One region of the Paenibacillus sp. KS-LC4 genome, then DNA from elsewhere that is predicted to be linked to it. Evidence: predicted binding sites of a transcription regulator. Region 1 holds the regulator's gene; the other holds the start of a gene.
What was found. Region 1 encodes LexA, which represses DNA repair genes until DNA is damaged. Its sites were predicted from a motif close to CGAACATATGTTCG; they were not measured.
Positions count from the first base shown of each region.

Region 1 (4,424 bases):
CCACACCTCTTCTGGCATCGACCAACCGACAGCTCCCATATTATCCTCATATTGTGCAAGCGTACTGGCTCCAAAAATTGGGGACGTAATACCTTCCCTCTGCAACAGCCAATTTAATGAAACTTGAGCAGGTGTTTTATCAAGCTCCTTGGCAGCTGCTGCTACAGCATCCAAAACAGCAAAATTGTGCTCAGTTGCCCGATTTGCCCAAGCGCTTTCGCCTATTTTGCTAGTCAATCTGCCCTCTGTCGGCTCAGTGCGATCATACCTGCCTGTCAGAAAACCGCCACCAAGCGGAGCCCACGGTATAACACCTACGTTTTCTTCCAGACAAAGCGACATCATTTCGCGATCCATCTGACGGCTGACAAGGCTATACTGAGGCTGCAAGGAAACAAAGCGAACATAACGATTAGCATCGCTCCAAGCCAAGGATTTCATAAGCTGCCACGCAAAAAAGTTGGAACAGCCAATGTAACGCACCTTGCCTGCTGTGACAAGATCATCGAGCGTCCGCAGCGTCTCTTCAATCGGAGTAGCATGGTCCCATACATGAACCTGATACAAGTCAATATAGTCGGTTTGCAGTCGCTTAAGGCTCGCTTCAACGCCGTCCATAATATGCTTGCGGGATAAGCCTACTCCATTAATATCAGGCGAAGTTGTCATTCTAACTTTCGTCGCAACGACCATCTCCGAGCGCCGCCCTTTAATCGCTTTCCCAACAATCTCTTCAGAGCGTCCACTTACATAAACGTTAGCCGTATCTAAAAAATTACCGCCTCGCTCCACAAAACGATTGATCATTTCAAGCGAATCCTGCTCATTCGTTGTATTTCCAAACGTCATTGTTCCTAAACAAAGTTCAGAAACAGCCAGTCCACTACGTCCAAGCAATTGGTATTTCATAAATAAAGCCCGCCTCTCCCATTAAAATGATTAATGCTGTGGCTTCTCGTCTTCCGCTTCATTCTCTTCATCTTCTACAAACTTAATCGTATCAAGCTGCTGACGAAAATTACTTTTAAACTGCTCCATATATTTACTGCGCAGCTCAGCCCGTTCCGTCAGTTCTTCGGGCGTCAAACCGACTGTTTTATTTTTACGGGATAATTCATTAATTCTTGCAATAAGCTCTTCCATTCGTTGCTCACCTCACTTGCTGTACTTTTCCCAAACTCTTTCTACTTTGACATTACTAATGCGCTGTTGTCAAGGTGAAAAGGCTGTCGCCGTCCTGTGGCGGCGCAGCACGTTTCAGTCCGAGAAATATAGAGAAAGGATGAAAAAGTCATATCATTTCCTATATTTCAAGAAAACGAGCCTACAATTAAATACAGAATAGATCGTACAACGATAATACTATCATTGTTCCGATCTATTCTGTATTTAGATAGCCTATTGGCACTTCCTGAGCCCCAAAGTTCAACTATAGGATAGCTATAAAGCAGAATCCTTGCAATACACTTCTAAATCACAGTAGTTTGCTGCTAAACGCCACTAGGATGAAGGGATAACTAGCTTCTGCCCCGGCCATATATCCGGCGACGACAGTTGGTTCCGCTCCCGTATTTGAAAGACGGACCAGCGTATATCGTCAGAACTGTCCGAAAATTTACGGGCAATCCCCCATAATGTATCGCCTTGTGCAACTACTACCGTCTGCTCTCCAGCAGCTGCTGGTGCAACATGATTCACTGAAGCCTCTGTACGCATTAGTAAAAAACCAGAAAACAATACAATAAACAGGGCTAGACACACTGCCAGCTTCAAAGCATAGCTGCTAATTGCACCCATGTTGATTTGCGACTTCATCTTTACCACTTTAACAGGCGCTTTCTCTTTAAAAATAGATGAATAGGATTCTGGATAAATGATCATTGCGCTCACTCCCAAACGTTTGTTCTGTTTTGATATTAACACGAACATTTGTTTGTGGTCAACAGGCAATGCGAACTTTTGTTTTTAAGAACTTATGTTTGTACGAACGACGGTTCCATGTTATAATTTGAGAAATAAATACTCATACAAAAATCATGTCGCACTCACCTTAGAGTGCATGAACTGGAGTGATCGTGTTGTCTAAAGCTTCCAATCGCCAGCAGTCGATTCTGGAATTTATAAAGAACGAAGTTCGCGAGAAGGGTTATCCGCCTTCCGTACGTGAAATTGGAGAAGCAGTTGGACTTGCTTCAAGTTCAACCGTACATGGTCATCTGGATCGTCTAGAGAAGAAAGGACTTATCCGCCGTGATCCAACTAAGCCTCGTGCTATCGAAATTTTAGATCAGGAAGATGTTGACGGAATTATCCGTCCTGCCGTTACTCACGTGCCGATCGTCGGTAAAGTTACTGCAGGCGTGCCGATTACCGCTACCGAGAATATTGAGGAATATTTTCCAATCTCTTCTCATTATGTAGGCGATGATGATGTATTCATTCTTAATGTCATTGGCGAGAGCATGATTGAAGCAGGCATACATAACGGCGACTACGTTATTGTGCGCCAGCAGCAAACCGCTACTAACGGTGATATTGTGGTCGCTATGACTGAGCATGATGAAGCAACAGTCAAAACCTTTTACCGCGAGAAGGATCATATCCGTCTTCAACCTGAGAATGTAACAATGGAACCTATTCGCCTGAAAAATGTTACGATTTTAGGAAAAGTCATTGGCTTGTTCCGGGATTTCCACTAATCGTTGATTTTCTTACTCTTCATACATGAAGAAAGCTGCATCCTTGCCCATTAATAAAGTGGGTTGAATGCAGCTTTTTATTTTGTCAGTTGATTGTCTTGTTCTCTAAACCCCTTTTTAGACTGTTTCGGAATGCCGATACTTCGGATAGCTTGAACAACTAGCTATGTCCCACTACAACTAGAACAGCCCTGAAATTATCTTTTGCTTGTGCCACCGTCACTTTGTATCCTTGTGATTATAGAAGCTGTAAAAATACTTCTCAAACTGTCGCCTCGTCAACTTAATTATTTTTTGCACACTATCTAACTTGCTCCTAGAATAAGAGGCAATACAAATTCTTATACCAGATTGATTTCCTTTTATTCCTTATATGTTTCACCACGACTCAATCACTTTTTTAATCATTATTTTCCTTATATAAATAATATAATCGGGTTTAATATCTATTATTTGAAAAAGTCGATAAAAAAACGAAACAAAGCGCTACTGATGTAGATATCAGTAGCGCTTTGTTTCGACCCTTCCAACTTTTCAAAGTCAGTTATTGGACGTAATCTATTGTTGTATCAATCATTCTCTTGTAAAATTATGATCGAATTCAGCGGGGATATGTACAATCATGCTGTTTTCATCAATATTGTGAAGTGCATTTTCCCCGCTGTCTGAAAAACGATCATTTCTGTTTTAATATCTCTGTCTCTATAATGATATTCGTTTCCCTCTGCTTTACATTTTCAATATAACACAGAAGAAATCATCGTTATGTCGATTTTTGTCGAATGTCATTCACATTTCCATACTAGTATGGAAATTTATTGACATTACAAAAAAAGCACTGTATAATACCTTTTTTTGTATAAAGGACTGTTTCACTAACCTATAGGCATCAGTCCTTTGTAATTAAATGCTCCACCAAATGAAGTTTACGACCAATTACATTTGCAGTTACACCACCATCAAAAAAAGCCGTGTTCCCAAACCTTTCGACCTTCACATAATTGATGTGGTCGATATTAACAAGAATATTGCTATCCAGTGATTTAAATCCAAGAGGGATAAATATTTGCTTGCAGGCATCAAGCGTTAATATAACTGTAAAAATTCCTTTTACTGTATAGAAACGCGGAACGACATAGTTTTTCTTTGGCTTGAAGACATCAATCAGCATGACTTCGGATAAAATGAAAGTATCAAATTGTTCCCCATCAATAACATCTCCGTATACCCGCTGACCTAAAATCTCTGTTGACATGTCCATAGATCTCACGCTACTTCAATTCCTTCGGTACCGACTGGATCCCAAGGAAAATCTTTCTCTTTTTTCCTTCTGCTGATTTTTCTGCTTGTTTAAATAGAATTTCCGAGAATTTACGAGCAAGTTTCTGTTTCATTCCCCTTTTCACCTCCTATCTGTTGAACAATAACGAAGATCATATGTATAAAAAAAGCAAGCACAATTACATCTGATTTAAGATATATGTTTGATATTAAAAGCAGTAAAGAGATACCCTTCTCCCTCCGAAAAACAATTAATAACATTCCGCTTATTATGGTTAATGTTATTACTGTTACATCGTTCAAAACAATATGTGGGATTATTGAAAGTAGCAATGTAGAAACGGCGAAACATATGGTTAATGATGAAAAATGAAAACCTCCTATATCACGCCTAAAAACGCAAAAAGCAAGCATACCTATTATGGTCTCGATGAAGGCCTCGGT
Region 1 covers NZ_CP145905.1:3,409,274-3,413,697, forward strand. The annotation lists gene V5J77_RS14305 (aldo/keto reductase) at 1-909, opposite strand, end outside; gene V5J77_RS14310 (DUF896 domain-containing protein) at 940-1,143, opposite strand; gene V5J77_RS14315 (LysM peptidoglycan-binding domain-containing protein) at 1,501-1,881, opposite strand; gene lexA (transcriptional repressor LexA) at 2,079-2,699, shown strand; gene V5J77_RS14325 (dipeptidyl aminopeptidase) at 3,589-3,954, opposite strand; gene V5J77_RS14330 (hypothetical protein) at 3,971-4,093, opposite strand; gene V5J77_RS14335 (accessory gene regulator B family protein) at 4,071-4,424, opposite strand, start outside.

Region 2 (4,424 bases), 1.5 Mb from region 1:
CTTGCAGCATTTTATGGTCGATGCTGTCCAGACCCATCGGATCAACCTGCAACAGCTCCAGCGCTGAGCTTGCTATTTCATCTGTTATAATGCCATCGCCGCGAACTTGGGCAAAATCCCTGACCCGCTTAAGCAGGCGGTTGGCAATCCGCGGTGTGCCACGGGAGCGCAGCGCAATTTCCCGCGAGGCTTCGCCTACGATGGAAATATTAAAAATTTCCGCCGAGCGCGAAATAATATAAGCAAGCTCATCGACCGTATAAAATTCCAGCCGGCTAATGACGCCGAAGCGATCCCGCAGCGGAGCGGAAAGCAGTCCCGCCCTAGTCGTTGCGCCAATCAGCGTAAATGGCGGCAAATCAAGCCGTACGGATCTTGCGCTTGGACCTTTGCCAATCATAATATCGAGCGCGTAATCCTCCATTGCCGGGTAAAGCACTTCCTCCACTGTACGGTGCAGTCGATGAATTTCATCAATAAACAGCACGTCGCCCTCCTGCAAATTCGTCAGCAGGGCAGCAAGGTCTCCTGGACGCTCAATGGCTGGTCCCGATGTCGTGCGCAGGTTTACGCCAAGCTCATTGGCGATAATGTTCGACAGCGTTGTTTTCCCAAGTCCGGGCGGCCCGTAAAGCAATACATGATCGAGCGCTTCCTTGCGAAGCTTTGCCGCGTCTATGTATACCTTCAAATTTTCCTTCGCCTTCGATTGACCGATATATTCAGCCAAATAACGAGGACGCAGACTTAGCTCCACCGCCTGATCATCCATCATAAGGTTGGCGGAAATAATTCTTTCGTCCATCCGTGCTCAGCTCCTTTTCGTCAACCTTTAAACAGTTGCTGCAAAGCGCGCTTCATGAGGGAATCGACCGTTTCCTCTGGAACAACCGTCTGCTGCAAGCCATGCCATGCCCGATCAAGCTCCGCAGCTGTATAACCGAGCGCTGCGAGCGCCTCACGCGCTTCTTCCCATGCGGTTCCCGCTCCCTGGCCGCTGCCGCCTTGAAATAAATCGGGCTCCAGATAAGCGCCCGCCGCCGACAGCACCGCCGCATCGCTTGCGATGCCCGCAAGCTTGTCCTTCAAATCCAAAATCATCCGCTGCGCCGTCTTCTTGCCAATTCCGGGCAGCTTCGTAAGAAACGTAATATTCTCCTGCTGGATGGCAGCAATAACCGTTTCCGGCTTGCCTCCTGCGAGTATGCCCAGCGCTACGCGGGGACCAATGCCCGATACTTCCAGCAGCTTGCGAAACAGCGTCTGTTCCTCACGCGTTGCAAACCCATACAGCAAAATCGCATCCTCACGGACGGAATGATGAATATAAAGGGTGACGGCTTCTTCTTTCTTCGCTAACGCGTACGGATTCGGCGTAAACACCCGGTAACCGACATCTCGTACATCCAGCACCACATACTCCAGCTCAATATGGGACACTATTCCTCGTAAAAAATCAATCATGATCGTCCCGCCTCATTTAATTTTTGAACTAAAACCGCCGAATGGGCATGGCAAATAGCTACTGCCAACGCATCTGCTACATCATCAGGCTTCGGAATGGCCGATAAATTTAGGAACATCTTGACCATTTCCTGCACTTGGCGCTTCTCCGCCTTGCCATAGCCTACAACGGCCTGCTTAACTTGCAGCGGCGTATATTCCGCAACCGGAAGCCCGCGCTGCGCCGCCGCCAAAATAATAACCCCGCGCGCCTGCCCAACCGCAAACGCCGTTGATACGTTCCGATTAAAGAACAGCTTCTCCACTGCAACCGAATCGGGCTTGTACTTATCCATAAGAGCAACTGCCGAATCATAAATTTGAATGAGCCGCTCCTCGGGCGGCGTATGCGCCTCCGTCTGAATACAGCCATACTGAACGGGCTTAAGCTTATGACCCACTTTATCAACGAAACCAAAACCCGCTATCGCAATACCGGGGTCTATGCCAAGAACGCGCAAACCGCCAACTCCTTATTCCTGCCGTGTATTTCTCCTATTATACCAAAAGACAGAAAGGATGAGAACATGCGTTTGAGGAAACTGCTTAGGAGCAGTCGCTTTTCATTGCACCACCATTCATTATACAACAAGAAGAGGACGTCCTCTATAAGAACGTCCTTTGGGCTGCTATTTTCATTTAATAAGCGGATCGTTTAGTGGCTTTGCCATGTCCGAGCTCATAATCGCTAAAGGTAGACAGAACGCTATTAAATTCATCCATGTCATTAATTTTAATCCCATGCGACAGCTGTTCTACTTTATCGTGAGGCAAGCTGCTTTCCAAATACCGAATATCCAGTTGAAAAAAAGTTCGCAGCACCTTTTCCTGCTGGGGCTCCCCTTCAAACAGCGACAAATTCCCCTGTTTATCCACGCCCATATACGCTTCATTCTGGCAATGCTTCGAAAACTCATCCACCGTCTGCTCCACCAGCACCCGATTGTTCGTTTTATCGAAGGTGGCGTGCCAGCTGCTATTTGCCTCCAGCAGCCGGATGAGCTGGAGCGAGGTCATGCGCCCAAGCGGCCTGCTCTCCTGCCCGCATAAATAGTAGCGCCGCAGCATGACGCTTACTGGCTCCTGCTGCTCTCGCAGCTCGCGCAGCAAGTCGGCAGAGGGGCGGGTGACGGCTCCTGAACGAAAAGCTGCACCTACGACATTAGCGGCAGACGCTGAATCGGCAAAATGGGTGACGGCGCTAGTCAAGCGGACGGCCGCAGCCGCTTTCCCAGGCTGCCAGACAGCGCCCGCTAGCGTTAAGGCGAGCAAGGCAATACTGCCTAGCGTCCATAGCGGACGGCGGCGAAGCTTTCTTTTTAGCTGCTTCCATAAGCTCATTAGCATCATGATTGAACCCCTTTGTGCTCTTTTATTGCATAGGGTTCCACTGAGCTTCCAATATTATGCGCGTAAGAGAATCGCAGCGGGCGATCTAGCTTTTATTCGTTCTAATGATAACCTTCTACTCAGCGTTTTCCGCGTATGCAGCAGCTCCCACATTTACAGCTTCAGCATGCGTCGCAAATAAAGCTTGGGTATACGGATGCTTGAGCGCCCCTTCCTCCCACTGGCTAAACGTTTCTACGATTTCGCCCTGATACATGACGGCAACTCGGTCGCACAGCCGACGGGCAAGCTCCAGATCATGCGTAATGAATAAGTAGGATAGCTCTTGCCCTCGCTGAATTTGCTGGAGCATCGCCACAATAGATGCCTGTGATAAAGGATCGAGACTGGCTAACGACTCGTCGAAAATGATCAAAGCCGGCCGCACAGCCAGCGCTCTTGCGATGCATACACGCTGCTTCTGCCCGCCGCTTAGCTGATGCGGCAGCTTCTCCAAGAAGCTTTCGTCCAAGCCAACGGCTCGTATAAGCTGCACGCTGGCCTCCCGAATTTCCAGCGGACGCAGCGCGTCAAAATTTCGCATCGGCTCCGCAAGCACTTCCTTCACGAGCATTCGGGGATGCAGTGAGGTTGCGGAATCTTGCAACACAAGCTGTACCCTTTTGTATAGGTGCAGCTCCTTCATATGAGGTTCATGAATGGACTGACCGCCAAGCAAAATCTGTCCAGAGCTCAGCGTTTCAAGCTTCATAATGAGTCTGGCCAATGTGCTTTTTCCGCTGCCGCTTTCTCCAACAAGCCCAAGCGTTTCACCAAGGTGCAGCGCAAGATTTACCTGCTTCACAGCTTGAACGGACGCCTTGCCGTCCCTCGCCTTGAGCCCGCCTCGCCTTCTCAGCAGCCGCAGCGGGTAGAACTTGGCCACTTGACGCAATTCCAGCACAATCATAGGGCGCTTCCCCCCGCTTGGGCTGAGGTTATCCCTCCGGACTGCATCGTAATGACGCGATCCGCAAATTTGTGGACGCTTTGCTCGTCATGCGAAATGAGCAGCACCGTCAGGCCAAAATCCGCTTGCAGCTGCTTTAGCAAAGCTAATACCCGGTCGCGATTGAGCGCATCCAGCGCCGTCGTCGGCTCATCGGCAATCAACAGCTTCGGCTCCGTGCTCAGCATCATCGCAAGCAGCACCCTTTGGCGCATGCCTCCGCTTAGCTCAAAAGGGTATGCGTCCAATATCAGCTTCGGCTCCGCAAAGCCCATACGCTCCAGCAGCATATATAAATACGATTCCATTTCTTTACGCGAGTGCCTCGCCTTCAGCCTCAGCGTCTCGACCATCTGCCTCCGTACCGTGCGGATCGGATCAAGTCCGCTAAGCGAATGCTGAATGAGCAAGGCGATCTCCTCTCGGCGAAGCTGCTGCAAGCGCCGCTCATCATAACGGGAAATATCCTCTCCCCCGTACAAAATTTGCCCGCCTGTCAGGCGCAGTTCGGTTTCCAGCAGCCCTACAAGCGCATGGGCCGTCATGCTTTTGCCACAGCCGCTTGGTCCTACAAGCGCAGCCA
Region 2 covers NZ_CP145905.1:1,905,764-1,910,187, reverse strand. The annotation lists gene ruvB (Holliday junction branch migration DNA helicase RuvB) at 1-805, opposite strand, end outside; gene ruvA (Holliday junction branch migration protein RuvA) at 826-1,464, opposite strand; gene ruvC (crossover junction endodeoxyribonuclease RuvC) at 1,461-1,964, opposite strand; gene V5J77_RS08210 (BofC C-terminal domain-containing protein) at 2,143-2,853, opposite strand; gene V5J77_RS08205 (dipeptide/oligopeptide/nickel ABC transporter ATP-binding protein) at 2,969-3,802, opposite strand; gene V5J77_RS08200 (ABC transporter ATP-binding protein) at 3,799-4,424, opposite strand, start outside.
Region 2: the regulator LexA is predicted to act here: its motif matches at 2,026-2,039, upstream of ruvC (crossover junction endodeoxyribonuclease RuvC).